DNA from 3 places in the Rossellomorea yichunensis genome. Region 2 is predicted to be linked to each of the others. Evidence: riboswitches for the same ligand, from Rfam matches in the RefSeq annotation. Region 2 holds a riboswitch; each other region holds the start of a gene.

Region 1 (4,985 bases), 230 kb from region 2:
ATATCACTGTATGGTCCGGATGTCGCTCCGATGGTTACCTCTTTTTTATCTTCTGCGCTTGAACTTGCTTCGTCCCCGCCGCAAGCTGCAAGAATGCTCATTGTTACCGCTAATGCTACGAATAAAATCCACTTTTTCACTTGTTGTTCCCCCTAGAGTAGTTATCGTTTATCGACTAATCGTGCAAACACATCACCCGTATATTGGATGAGCTGAACCAAACAAATTAAAATGACGACGGTCGTGATCATCACCGTGTTGTCATATCGGTAGTACCCGAAGCGAATTGCCAGGTCCCCGACTCCCCCTCCACCGACAATGCCGGCCATGGCAGAATAGGCAACTAAACTGATCGTTGTAATCGTGATTGCTTGAATCACCGCTGGACGAGCTTCCGGTAACAGCACGTCCTTAATGATCATCCAAGGGCTTGCCCCAACCGAAACCGAGGCTTCAATGACACCTTTATCAATCTCACGCAATGATGTTTCTACCATTCTCGCAAAAAACGGAATTCCCGCAACAGAGAGTGATACGGATGCTGCCGTCGGTCCGATCGTGGTTCCGGTCAACAGTTTGGTTAATGGTAAGAGTGCGACTAATAGAATGATGAACGGAACCGACCGCACCATATTGACGACAAATCCAACGACCTTTTTGATCAAACTATTTTGTAAAAACAAGCCTTTGTCTGTTACGAAAAGAAGAATCCCGAGCGGTAATCCCACTAAAATCGCAACTCCGAGTGAAATCCCCACCATATATACCGTTTCAAAAAAGGCTTTATTCAATTCTGGTAAAATCGCAGTCAATGAATCAGGCAGCATTCTCAAGCACCTCCAAGCTCTGCGTCTTCAGCGTGATGAACCGGATCGCGGCTTCGATCTCGTCATGGGAGCCGATCAGTTCCATGATAAAAATCCCCAGTGGCACTTCCTGAATATATTCAATCTTGCCGTGAAGGATATTGCCTCGCACCTTGTATTTCTGGAACACTTCCGATACGACGCTTTCCTCTGCGATCGATCCTTTGAATTGGATTTTGATCAGCTTTCCTTTCCTTGATTCCACAAGGTGCGGAGGGAGTTCAAATTGAAGGATCGTTTCAATGAATTGTTTCGTTAAAGGCTGCTTCGGTTCTGCAAACAGGTCGTAAACCGGACCTTCCTCCACGATCTTTCCATCCTGCATCACGGCCATCCGGTCGCAGATTTCTTTCACCACTTCCATCTCGTGGGTGATGAGTACGATCGTCAAACCCAGTTCTTTGTTGATTTTTTTCAATAGCTTCAAGATCGATTTCGTCGTATTCGGATCGAGTGCCGATGTCGCTTCATCGCAAAGTAAAACCGATGGGTTATTCGCAAGGGCTCTCGCAATCCCGACTCTTTGCTTTTGTCCTCCACTGAGCTGGGCCGGATACGCGTCCGCTTTGTCCGATAGACCGACCATCTCCAGAAGCTCGACAACCCTGGGCTTTATTTTCGCTTTCGGTACACTAGCTGCTTTCAAGGCAAACGCCAGATTGTCAAACACCGTTTTGGATTTGATCAGGTGAAAATGTTGAAAAATCATGCTCGTTTTTTGACGGGCGAGTCTTAATTGTTTGGACGTGAGCTTCGTAAAATCCTGTCCATCAATGATGATTTCTCCTGATGTAGGGGTTTCTAATAGATTCAGGCAGCGAATGAGTGAACTCTTCCCCGCTCCACTGTATCCGACGATTCCAAAGATCTCACCCTTTTCAATCTTTACGGAAACATTATCGACACCGACCACCGTTTGCTTCTTTGTACTGTAGGTTTTAACTAGATTTCGAATCTCGATCAATGTGCACACCCCTTTTTTGTACAATAAAAAATGCCTCTTTCAACTGAAAGAAGCATCGCCTGTTTATCTCGACTTATCTCTCAGAATGAAATCATTCTGCAGGAATTAGCACCGTTCCAATACTGGAGGTTGCCGGACGTCATAGGGCCTGATCCCTCGGTCACTCTGGATAATTGAAAGTATGTAATTTTCTAAATTTTTATCTTATAGAGGATAATACTGGGTATGTGAATGGAAGTCAATAGGGAATTTTTCAGTTGTTTTTATGTAAGCGTTATCTTCGTTGGTGCACTAGGGGAGGGATTTTTTGTGTAGGGGAACTTTGGTTTGATATGGTCGTGGTGATGGTCCTTTTTTTTACAGTTGATAATATATTCCTAAAGTTGATAATAAAAGGACAAAAGTCGATAATATATCATGAAAAGTCGATAATAAAACTTCTCTTATCCTATCAATCCATGTATTTCACATCGATCTCAGTCAAAATCCTGCCTTAACACCATCTCAAAACCATACATACTATCCAAAAACATTCCTTTCCACCTCCAAATGGGACGAATCTCCATTACCAATAGAAAAAGGCACTACCTTCCATAGCAGCACCCCATTTGTCATAACAACTCACATCAAACATTCTAATCTCCCAATCAACCAATCAAAAACTAGACGCCCACTCCTTAATCCCCGTCAACACATCCAACTCCCTCAACCTCTGCTCACAATAAGACGAATTCCCTTTCAAGTATGTATCAACATAAGCCGGATGACACATAATCTCAAGCGTCTCACCTTCATCCCTGCTGTCCAATATCCTCTTCAATCCTTCAACCGACACTCCGTCACCATAAAAGTCCATCGAGAACCGATCGGTTAACACATTCATTGCGTCTAACCCATCACAGGGCACATTCCGGACCGGAACCCCAAAGCGCTCCGACAACCTCTTCACCACCGGGATCAGTGGCCGAAAGCTATGAACATGGTGATGACTGTCAATATGAGAAAGGGGCAGACCGAATGATAGGAATTTATCCATCTGAGCCTCCCACTCCATTTCAACCTCATCCACATTGATTTCTTTTTCTTCAAAAATCCTGCTGGTGTAACGGAAAAGGCCTCTCTCATCAAGAAGAGATGGTACTCCGCCAGAAACTGGTCTTCCGCATGTCAGCGTTAAATGGATCCCAACCTGTAATTCCGGATAAACCTTCGCCAATTCCACCGCATGCAGAGTTCCCGGCATATTGACCAGCATCGTTGTTGAGTTGACGATGCCAAACCGGTGACTATCAACGATGCCGTAATTCACCCCCCGGCATAAACCAAAATCATCTGCATTGATGATCACGTTCCTCATAATCCCCCATCCCCTTTTCGCTAATAGGTTCTTTCTACAAGAAAGCTCGCTTTATCTCCTCTGAAGATCGCTTTGGAAAATTCGATGACCGATCCATCCTCTACATAAGCCGTCGTCTCAATCATAAAGCAAGGTGTCCCCTCAGGCACCTCGAGCTTTTCTGCCACTCGTTCATCTGCTAAAAACAACTCGATCGTTTCGACGGTTTTTTTAATTTTTATCTCAAACTGTGTTTCCAGGAGCTTGTAAAGAGATCTTTCACATTCGTCTTTATCAAGCCCGGGCGTCTTGTACCAGGGCAGATAGGCCACCTCATATTGCAGGGGCAGACCGTCTGAATATCGGATCCTCTCTAAACGATTGACGGGATCTCCATTCTTTAATTCCAACGCTTTTTCCACTGTTGATTCTGCCGGGATGACATTCATGCTTAGTACCTTGATCTTAGGTTTCTTACCTTGTAATCGCAGTTGCTCTGTGTAGTTGTCGATCGTCGAGGACAGGATTTGACTGACTTTCTCTTCTGCGACAAAAGTTCCTCTTCCTTGCTCGCGATACACGTAACCTTCAAGTGTCAGCTGCTGGAGCGCCGTCCGGATCGTCGTACGACTGACATTGAACTTTTCGCAAAACTCCGCCTCTGTCGGCAGTTTTGTATTCGGAGCGTACTCTTTATTTTTAATCATGTGGATGATTTCTTCTTTTACATGCGAATGCAGGGCCTTTGCTTCTTGTGTCTCTTTCATTCTGTTTCTCCCTTCCACTTTCTTCCTATATTTGTTATAACACATCCACGATCAATTCTCTATTCCTATTCATTTTATCATAAAAACAATTTGTTATTACAATTAAATAAAAATCAGTCATAAATTTCATATTTGTCATTACAATATATAGACGAGCAAAAATTTGTATGATACATTATAAAAAAATAGAAATCGCTTTCAAAATGAAGGGAGATCGACAGAATGTCATTAAAGGTGGTCATAATCGGAGGCGGATCAAGCTATACACCAGAAATTATCGAGGGGTTCATCCACCGATACAAATCTTTTCCTGTCACAGACATAACGCTTGTAGACATCGAAGCAGGGAAAGAGAAGCTTGAGATTATCGGGCAGTTTGCTCGTCGAATGATCCAAAAAGCAGGTGTGCCGATTGAATTGGAATGGACTCTTAACCGGCGGGATGCCTTGATAGGCGCTGATTTTGTGACAACACAAATCAGGGTGGGCGGTCTCTCAGCCAGGGAAAAAGATGAACGTATCCCCTTAAGTCATGGCGTCATCGGTCAGGAAACCAATGGAGCAGGCGGTATATTCAAGGCCTTGCGTACCATTCCGGTCCTAATGGAAATTTGTCATGACATCCAACAGATTTGTCCCCATGCATGGCTTATTAACTTTACCAACCCTGCAGGCATGGTTACAGAAGCCCTGCTTAAATACAGCTCACATAGTAAAGTCATCGGGGTGTGCAATATTCCTTTCAACATGAAAAACAGCGTCGCCGAGATGATGAATTGTTCTGCAAATGAAGTACAGATTGAATTTGTAGGGATGAATCATTTTGTGTTTGGAAAAAGGGTTTGGGTCAATGGTCAGGATGTCACCGATCAGGTTCTGCAAAAACTGATCCATCAAGAAGTGGATTACTCACCGGCCAACATCGTCTCCCTCGGTTGGTCGAAGGAATTTTTACAAGCACTCGGGATGCTTCCCAATCCTTATCATCAATACTATTTCCAACGGGACTCTGTGTTGGAAAAGGACCTTCAAGCTTATAGAGAAAACGGTAC
Region 2 (4,985 bases):
CAGAGATATCACTCTGATAGGCCACTCCCACAATAGGGGCATTTCTCTTTGACCTTCCACTAATGACGGTCCCACTCCCCTCATTCAAACTGGAACAAACCACAAGCGGCACATGATGTTCCCTTGCATGTTTAATCGCTCTCGGATGCAGGACTCCAGCTCCCATAGTGGCTAAACGCAGCATCTCATCATAGGAAAGGGTGTCAATTTTCGCTGCCCGGGGAACGCTTCGCGGATCCGACGTATACACCCCATCTACATCCGTATAAATATCACACCTATCCGCTTTTAAAGCGGCAGCAAGAGCAGCTGCCGTCGTATCGGAACCGCCCCTCCCTAATGTAGTCACCTCTCCTTTATCCGTAATTCCTTGAAAACCGGCTACCACGACGATTCGTCCTTTGGATAACTCCGATTTTATCCGATCGGTATTGATCGAGGTAATCTTGGCATTCCCAAATACTCCATCGGTTTGAATTCCCGCCTGTCTGCCTGTCAGGGATACGGCTTCCAGCCCCTTATGCTGCAGGGCCATGGTCAAAAGAGAGATCGTCACCTGCTCCCCGGTACTTAAGAGCATATCCATTTCTCTCTTACTTGGCTTTTCGGAGAGCTCCCCTGCCAATCTTACAAGTGTATCAGTCGTTTTGTTCATAGCTGATACTACTACGACAACATCATGGCCTTTTTCTCTTTCCTTCATGACATGAAAGACCATGCGTTTGATCCGATCTGTAGAACCAACAGAGGTTCCACCAAACTTTTGAACGATCATACTCAATGATACCCCTACTTTCCATCAGATCTTATTTATTAAAGATTACTTTTAAGAAACTGCAGCTCCAGTTTTCACTTCATTTTCCAACGGAATTTCTTTTAAAATAGGAACGGCTTGAATATGTTCATGTGTATGAAGGAGCGATTCCAGTGTCTCTTTCGTGCCTTCAACAAATACGTACAAGTTATCGCCCAATTGAATACGATCCTTTAATATGAACGAAGGGAGCCAGTTTTGATACACATCATTTTCTCGGATTCTCAAGACCCAGTTGTGACTGCTCTCATCATGAATCTCTCCCGTATTCACGGTACTTTCCGCAGAGTCGGTATACTTTCTCTCTATCAACGACAGAAAATCCTCTACCATGGCGCTGCCTGTAGGTAACTTTCCAGCGCCTGGACCAAGCAGGGTGATCCTTCCTACAAGACTACCCTTAAGGGAAATGGCATTTTCCACATCCTCCACACCGTAAAAAGGATGGGTATCATGTACAAGGATCGGCTCTACTTCACCTTGGATGTGATCCACTGAATCCCGTCTAAGAGAACCTACGTGCTTAAACCGCAATCGAAAGGATTCCGCTGCCTGGAGCCATTCTGCAGTCAGATGGGATATCCCCTTTCGTCGGATATTTTTCCAATCGGGCTGTCTGCCAAAGGCCGTTTGACTTAAAATAAGCAATTTATAGAACGCATCATGGCCTTCGATGTCATTTGTCGGATCGGCTTCAGCGTATCCCTTCTCCTGAGAAATCTTTAAGGCTGTATCAAAGGCAAGACCTCTTTTTCTCATTTGAGATAAGATGAAGTTTGACGTCCCATTCAGAATCCCTTGAATTTGTCTGATCTCATTCACCTTCAGAAGCTGCCTGATACTGCCGATCACAGGGACCCCTCCGGCTGTCGTCGCTTCAAATCCGACCGATACTCCCTTCATTTTCGCCTTCTCCAATAGCTCAGGACCATATTTGGCAAACATCGCTTTATTGGCCGTGACAATATGAATCCCCTTCTCAATGGCTTGTGTTAAATACGTATAGCTCGGCTCTTCCCCCACGATCGCTTCAAAGATAACGTGTAGATCCGGTATATCCAGGATTTCTTGGAAATCCGTTGTGACGTTGATGGATGATTCAATATTTCGCTCCTTTGTGGGATCTTTAATAAGGATTGCCTTTACCTTCACCTCTTTACCCAGTACTTCCTTCAATCTGTCCTGATGAGTATCGATTGCTTCACAGACCCCTTGCCCAACCGTTCCAAACCCCAGAAGTGCCACATTAATCGCTGACATCATTCAGCCTCCTTTTATCGACTTTTCACTTTATACGTAAGAATGATTCGTTCCAGTTGAAGATCCACTTGAGGGATATAAGCGGAAAAGAAAAAGGTATACAGAAAAGCCCTCTTCTTTTAAGAAGAGGGCTAAATGAGCATGCTCCTCCCCTTATCTTCCAGATTCGTTTGGAATCTGTAGGAATTGGCACCTTTGCAGTCTGATCCTGCAGGTTGCCGGGCTTCATCGGGCCTATCCCTCCGCCGCTCTTGATAAGAGATATAATGTTTCGTTTTGGTATTACTTGCTATTTGAGTATGAATTGGATTATAAAGGGGATTTATTCCCTCGTCAATACTATTTTTAGTATTTTTTAAAAATTCTTTCAAATGTCACAGGCGATTATATTTCCTACCGGTTTACTTGAAATTCAGCATCGTCTAACAACCTATAAATCTATTTTGCAAAGAGACGTTTTAACATGTTCTGGCAGGGAAAACTAATCCATATCCCATTATTTGAAAGGAAACAAATCAATTATGTTGAAGAAAATGCTTCCACTATCCATCAGAAAATATGTGGTTATGTCCAAACGGCAGAGAATGCGTGAGATACGGCTGACCATATGGTATATGCCGTTCTTTTATATTTGTTTTTCCATACTGCTTGTCGCACTCACCCTCTATATAGATCTGTATGCCGACATCTCTCAGTATACATCCGATTTCTTAAGTATGGATGCATCTGTTACACGCATGCTTGTCAGTACACTCATCGGGGCTATCCTGACGCTCAGTGCTTTCACTTTGAATTCACTGCTCGTTGTACTCACAATGTTCAGTGGTCAATTTTCCCCCAGGATGCTCCTGGACTTCATTTCGGACAAACAAACACAGCATGCCCTCGGAATTTTTAATGGCAGTTTTGTATATGTCTTGCTCCTCTTTCTTTTTATCGGAGATTCAAAGGAAGAACTGTTCGTAGCTGCTCCGATCATGACGATCGGACTTGCATTCCTTACTGCTGTCACATTTATCTTCTTCATTAACCATGCTTCCACATGGATGCAGGTGCACAATATTACGTACAATATGAAGCAGGTTTCTGAAGTGATGATCAATCAGACGTTAAAAAATGATTTAGAAACCCATCGAACAACAGAAAATGGCGACCTTATGGAACAAGAGAAGGAGAACATCATTCACTTACAGGCAAGGGAATCAGGGTATATTCAGTTAATCGATTTCCATGGAATAATCGAACGGGCTATGCAGGATAACCTCATCATTCAGCTTCATTACAAAGTAGGAGATTATATATTGGCCGGCAATAAAATCATGAGTATTTGGGGACCTGAGACAAACGATATTTCGGATGGTTTCTATCTCACTTTCATTGAAATGGGACATAAAGAAACCGAAATCCAGGACCTGCAAATGGGGATTCACAAGCTGGCTGAAGTTGCAATCAAAGCACTCGGGAATGATGATCCAAAAACGGCCTCTAATACGATTGATCAAATGGCTGACCTTATGCTGACGGTGGAGGATCACTTATCCTTCACTCCTTATTTGATCGACCGGGAAGGAAGAGTCCGGGTCATTCTCCAGTCCGAAGCATTTGATTATTACCTGTATCGCGGGTTTGGCTATATTCGACATTATGCTAAAGACAATCATTTAATCATTACTGACATTGTGCGGGCACTGGCGCTCATTGCAGAATCCATCCAGCCATCCAAACACAAGGACATCTGGGAATTTGCCTGTAATACCATTGATCATATTGAAAGGGAGGTCATTTATGAATTAGATAAAACGTTTCTTCTTCAAGAAGTTCATAAGCTGGCACGCTTAACTGAAAACCTTGGGGAATATAAGAAAATCGAAAGTAAATTCTACCCTTCTGCCAATGAAAATACGTAAAAGAGACTGGGCAAAACTAAAAAACCACGGTATAAAGACGAATAATAGAAGTGTCGGTTCTTAATACCGCTAATGATTTCCGTGCAAGACTACGCTTTCCGCGGGTAGCCCGTGAGCCTCCTCGGCAAGCCTGCGGGTAGAAAAGCGGGAGGGGCTTCGCTCAGAGGCGGTTGGCATAAGGCGGAGCGGCCTTGAAGGCGTTCTTTGCCTTCATGGACGATCTGCCTTATGACATTTGCCTCTAAGCCCTATAGCTGGACAAGTCTCACATAAGCTACTTTTCCCGCAGGAGTCTTCGTCTTGCACTCCAATCAACCGCTGGAAACAGCTAAAATCAAGTGGTCCGAAAATAAATAATAAACCCGAACAAATCTAAATACTAGGATGCAGATTTGTTCGAGTTTCACTTAGACTAAAACACTTTTGTCCAAGTCTCATTTTACTTTGAATTAAATCCATGTCTCGACAATGCTCGGATCTTCCTCTTTTGCTTTCGGAACGATTGAGAAACGTTCGGGAATTTCACTTCTGATTGCTTCTAATGTAGGTCTCATCAAAATATAATGAGTCGGTTGATTCACGTCGAATAGCCTTGCTACAAACATGCCTTGATAATCTTGCGGGCTGGAATAAATACAGATGATGGGCATCTTATAATCACTTAATGTCACCTCATCAAATGAAGAAATTAAACGATCCGGGTTTTCCATCAAACCACTCCTTTACTGTAATTTCTGTTCATATAACCGTCAGCTTAAAACGCATTCTTTTCCTTTTGCCTCTATCCCATCCATTTGATTATGAATGTAGAGTTTTTGAATGTAATAGTTACACTGAGCGTATTTCCCTTCTTCCTTCAATAGGGGGATGATGACATTCTCTATATATTGATAATATGCTTGCTCTCCCTCATGGACCCTGATCTCAAGCATTGTAAAGAAAGTTTCCATACAGGGATTTTTCATATCTCTCACAGATGCCTGTCCCTCTTCTACTAAACTTGC
Region 3 (4,985 bases), on a different contig from region 2:
GAGAAGAGCTTCTTTCTGTTTATCCGGTTCATAAATATCCTCTACTTCAATGAGTCCATAGGTTTCTCCCTTATAAACAAGACGGCTCTTTAAGCCTTTCTTTACGACTCCTGCTTTTTCTTTTGCTATGGGCAGGGTAATCGGGATACTCCATACATTGCCGTTTCGCAATCGTAATGTTTCCACCACCTGGTGATAATCTACTTCGGTCAAGAATCCATTTATAGGGCTGTAAGCACCTATTCCAATGAGTTCCAAATCACTTAACGCGGTTTCGTCTAAAGGGATTTCATGGAGAATATCCTCATAAGATTCTTCTGGTAAATATGATTGAACAAGTGTTCCTCCGTGGGGCTGTAAACTCATCATTTATCCTCCTTAACATATAGTTTTAATCGGAATTAAGATTAAATTCCGCCTCCGTCTTCGTGAACGGATCGCCTTTCTTCATTGATCACCCGCATAAGGGATAATGCTCCCACAGTTGCGATAATGACGCTTATTGGAACCACGATCGAATACATATCGCTATCGATCACGAGCTTTACTAAAAAATATGAAATACTGAGTGAAATCAAAGGGGATACCACCCATATTTTGACGATTTTTTTGACAATTTTCTTTTGCAGCATATGTTTGCCGTTCTTCGCCATCCCGAGGCCAATGATAGAGGACGAAGTAACCTGAGTCAGCGGGATCGGTAATCCATACAGTGAGCTCACCATCACAAGGATCGCTCCTGTAGAGGAAATGACAATTCCTTCGGCTTTTGAATATTGTGTAATTTTTTTCCCGTTTGTTTCCACTACTTTTTTCCCCAGTAAGACAGCTCCGAGGGCAACGAATAAACCTCCCAGCCAAATCCCCCGCGAGGGAGACATTAAGCCCGCACCCACTAATGGACCGACGGCGTTGGCTACATTATTCATCCCTGCCGAAAAGGCTTCAAAGAACCCAGCGATGATCAAAAGGTATGCAAGCCACTTTTTCTCAAAATGGAAACCGCGCTTTTCAAGCTTTACTAAACCTATACCGAATACCCACGTAACTCCGAAGGCAATGACCGGGACAATCACCCAGAATGACATGATCGTTAAGAGTGACTTCACATAAAGAACTTGATATGCGACTCCGACTCCTACAACCGCTCCGACCGTTACTTCACTTGTAGACAGCGGGATCCCGATCACATTTGCCAGAAACAAGGAGATGGTGGCGGATAACAATATGATGACCACGATTTTGATGGAGAGTACATGTTGAGGGATAATCCCTGAACTTATGGTTTTAACTACTTCTCCTCCACCTAATACCGCCCCGCTCAGGACACCGGCTGAGCAGATCCATAATGCAACCCTGATGTTCTTTATGGCTCCTGCACCATACGCAACACCCATCGATGCTGCCGCTCCACTGGCACCAATGTTCATAGCGAAAAACAAACTTATGATCAGGGCGAATACTTCAAACAAAGAATGTCACCTCTTTTAATGAAGACCGCATTCGGTTTTCCCTTTTCCTTTCCATCTTCCGGAGCGGAGATCATTGATGTCTATGGCTTTCGTTGTGCAATGAAAGCATCCGATACTTGGATACCCCTGATCATGAAGTGGATTATAGGATAGGTTATGTTTATGGACATACCTCCAAATCTCTTTCCAGGTCCAGTGAATCAAAGGGCAAATCTTAACCGATTGAAACTTATCATCTTTATTGATGAATTCAACCTGACTTCTTGTCGGTGATTGCTCCCTTCTTAATCCTGAAATCCAGGCATTTCCTTTGGATAAGGTTTCTTTTAAAGGGTCGAGCTTTCGAATTTGACAGCATTGGTTCGGATTTCGCTCCCACAACTTATCACCATATGTTTCTGCTTGCTCTTGGATCGTCAATTCAGGCTTTTTCATATGAATGGTAATACCCGGATACTTTTCCTTCACCTTTTCAATCGTTTCGTAGGTTTCTTTGAAATGAACACCTGTATCAAGAAATACTATGGTTGCTTCAGGCTGTACTTTGGTTAGGAGGTCGATTAATACGATCCCTTCTATTCCAAAACTGCATGCATATACGACTCTTTCACCATAATGATCATACGTCCACTCAAGTACGTTTACCGCTCCTTTATAGACCGGATCAATTTCAAATTGGACTGATGGTTTTTTCCAAGTTTGATAGGTTAACATGATACACCCCTTTCCCGCTCATCCAAACAAAAAGAGGCGATAACAAGATATAGGGATTTCCTTTATCTGTGTTATGCGCCTCTAGTTTGTCTAGTCAGCTTATTTAATTCGCACTTTCTCGTTTTTCTCCAATTGAATGACTTTACCGTCCTGAACCACAATGGTAATTGACCCGAAACTCATCGTCTTCAACATCGAAGTGATCTTATCCACTACTACATCATACTGTGCTTCTTGATTATTTTCTTTAGTCACATGATTCCCCCAATTTTCATCTTATCCAGAAAAATCATGAATGAAAAAAACAACCTTCCATTTTGGAAAGTTGTTCAGGTAAGAATACCTTATCTTCCAAAATGACTTCACATTTTGCTGGAATTAGCACCTTACATAACGTAGGTTGCTGGGCTTCGCGGGGCCAGATCCCTCCACCACTCTGGATAAGAGTTATTAATTTTAATATTCTAAATAATATCACATTCTGCCGGGAAGTCAACCCGAGTTTTTCTATCGGATTTAAGTATTTTGACTTATTTTTCTTGGAAATCCTTCATTCTCTTTATTTCTATTCGCTTTATGAAAGCTATAGGACACTATTTTTACAAGAATGATCAAAATAATTGAAATATCAATTTACCGTCAATCACTTTCTTCTGGTCCTGATTGACGGCAAAAACTTTAAAATGCAAATGATCATCCTGTTTTTCTGATACTTCTGCAATCAATGTAATGACATCGTCCAAAAAAACCATCCCTTTAAAGCGGACGGTATACTCTTTGATAAATCCTTCTTTATAATGATCACTAAAAAGCTTGGAGACATTACCCATTGACCACATGCCATGGGCAATGACACCTGGAAGACCCAATTTATGTGCCTCATCATCAATCGTATGAATGGGATTATAATCCCCAGATGCGCCTGCGTATTTGATTAAGTCGATTCTCGAGACTGGAGCTAATTCAACAATGGGAAGCGTTTCACCTATATTAAAGGATGATAGTTTAGTCATTTTCCCAACCTCTCTCTGACCGCTTCAGTGATAATGACGATCGCTTCGGAGGTGAAAATCCTACTCCCTCCTGAGTCTTCTCCGATATCTTCTATTACAAGAAAGCCAAGTGTTCCACCCGACCCTTTCCGCTCATAGTAATCTTTTATCTCTGTATAACACTGAATACATTCCCCGACCTTTAGTGGTCTTTCATAATGAAAAGATTGTTCCCCATGAATTAATCCGACGTTAGGTAAATGAAAACTTTCAATCGTTCCATAGTCGAACACTCGTGGAAAAGTAGGGGGAGCAATATTCCCCCTGTATCTGGACCTTTTTCCTGCTTCTTCATCCACATATATGGGATGTGGATCACCGATGGCTTCGGCAAACTTATGAACCGCTCCTTTTTCCACACAATTTTCTATGGAAGTTGAGCGTTTACCGATATAAGATTGAAACATATCCTTCACCTCTTTCTCCCATTAGGCTTTAGGCCCTCCAGCTACGTAGAGGATTTGTCCATTAACGAATGACGATCTTTCATCTGCAAAAAACGCCACTGCATTCGCTATATCTTCCGGTTGTCCGCTTCTTCCTACCGGAATGCCTTGAAGACTCGCTTCCACCAGTTGTTCAAAGGTTATTCCGATCCGTTTTGCCGTTTCTCTAGTCATTTCCGTTTCGATAAATCCTGGGGCGACAGCATTGGTCGTAATACCCAGAGGACCAAGCTCTATTGCTAGAGTTTTCGTTAAACCTTGAAGACCTGCTTTAGCCGTAGCGTAATTTGCCTGTCCCCGGTTACCGAGTGCAGAGGTAGAAGAGATATTGATAATTCGGCCATACCCGTTCTTCACCATATATCCTTGCGCTGCTTTCGCTACGTTAAATGATCCTTTCAAATGCACATCCATGACCGTTTGCCAATCTGTATCAGTCATTTTAAACAGCAGGTTATCTCTGATGACTCCTGCATTATTGACGACAATATCAACGGAGCCGAAAGTTTCAAATACTTCGTTTATGGCCTCTTCTACCTCCTGGGATTCTACTACATTCGCAACCTTTGTATATAGTTCATATTCGCTCAATTCCTCACTGACTTCCAAAAGTGCTTTTTCATTCACGTCAAGGATGGCAACTCTTGCCCCTTCTAGAGCAAAAAGCTTGGCAATCTCTTTACCGATCCCCCTGCTCCCGCCTGTTACTAAAGCTACTTTCCCTCTGAATCTTTCACCCATTCACATTACCTCCCTATCCCTTTAAACAAATTGGCCCACTTTCACATGCCCTTTTAATAGATTCCGTGAGATGATCAGTTTTTGAATTTCATCAGTACCATCATAAATCCGCCACAATCTTGCTTCACGGTACCAGCGTTCGATGGGAAGCTCTCTTGTGTAGCCCATCCCTCCGTGAATTTGAAGGACCCGATCCACTACCCGATTGCCCATGTTGGATCCGTACAGCTTGGCAATCGATGCAACATGGCGATTATCTTCTCCTTGATCCAGTGTGAATGCAGCATTTAGCACAAGCCATCTGGCAGCTTCGATTTCCACGGCAGAATCAGCGATCTGCCATTGAATCGCCTGTCGATCCGCTATTGGCTTTCCAAATGTCTCTCTTTCCTTGGAATAATCAATCGCCATTTGCAGTAGACGTTCTGCTGCACCTACCGCTTGTGCACCCACAATCCAGCGTGCGAACCCGATCCATTCCAGGCCAAGATTGTAGCCACCATCGATTTCACCCAGAATATTTTCTTCAGGCACACGCACATCATCAAAAAACAGACTGG

The links. Region 2 has a riboswitch for S-adenosylmethionine ahead of RSX31_RS15105 (homoserine dehydrogenase). Riboswitches for the same ligand answer to the same signal wherever they lie in the genome.
Region 1: another riboswitch for S-adenosylmethionine. It lies ahead of RSX31_RS16045 (methionine ABC transporter ATP-binding protein); the one in region 2 lies ahead of RSX31_RS15105 (homoserine dehydrogenase).
Region 3: another riboswitch for S-adenosylmethionine. It lies ahead of RSX31_RS04855 (YezD family protein); the one in region 2 lies ahead of RSX31_RS15105 (homoserine dehydrogenase).

Annotation. Positions count from the first base shown of each region.
Region 1 covers NZ_JAVYAD010000005.1:437,444-442,428, forward strand. The annotation lists gene RSX31_RS16035 (MetQ/NlpA family ABC transporter substrate-binding protein) at 1-101, opposite strand, end outside; gene RSX31_RS16040 (methionine ABC transporter permease) at 162-827, opposite strand; gene RSX31_RS16045 (methionine ABC transporter ATP-binding protein) at 817-1,830, opposite strand; SAM riboswitch class I at 1,901-2,006, opposite strand; gene chbG (chitin disaccharide deacetylase) at 2,486-3,187, opposite strand; gene RSX31_RS16055 (GntR family transcriptional regulator) at 3,208-3,933, opposite strand; gene RSX31_RS16060 (6-phospho-beta-glucosidase) at 4,156-4,985, shown strand, end outside.
Region 2 covers NZ_JAVYAD010000005.1:208,584-213,568, forward strand. The annotation lists gene RSX31_RS15100 (aspartate kinase) at 1-781, opposite strand, end outside; gene RSX31_RS15105 (homoserine dehydrogenase) at 827-2,074, opposite strand; SAM riboswitch class I at 2,225-2,335, opposite strand; gene RSX31_RS15110 (DUF2254 domain-containing protein) at 2,596-3,981, shown strand; gene RSX31_RS15115 (hypothetical protein) at 4,431-4,691, opposite strand; gene RSX31_RS15120 (helix-turn-helix transcriptional regulator) at 4,731-4,985, opposite strand, start outside.
Region 3 covers NZ_JAVYAD010000002.1:88,990-93,974, forward strand. The annotation lists gene sat (sulfate adenylyltransferase) at 1-366, opposite strand, end outside; gene RSX31_RS04845 (inorganic phosphate transporter) at 408-1,430, opposite strand; gene RSX31_RS04850 (phosphoadenylyl-sulfate reductase) at 1,488-2,186, opposite strand; gene RSX31_RS04855 (YezD family protein) at 2,286-2,399, opposite strand; SAM riboswitch class I at 2,528-2,633, opposite strand; gene RSX31_RS04860 (MaoC/PaaZ C-terminal domain-containing protein) at 2,798-3,199, opposite strand; gene RSX31_RS04865 (MaoC family dehydratase N-terminal domain-containing protein) at 3,196-3,645, opposite strand; gene fabG (3-oxoacyl-ACP reductase FabG) at 3,667-4,425, opposite strand; gene RSX31_RS04875 (acyl-CoA dehydrogenase family protein) at 4,447-4,985, opposite strand, start outside.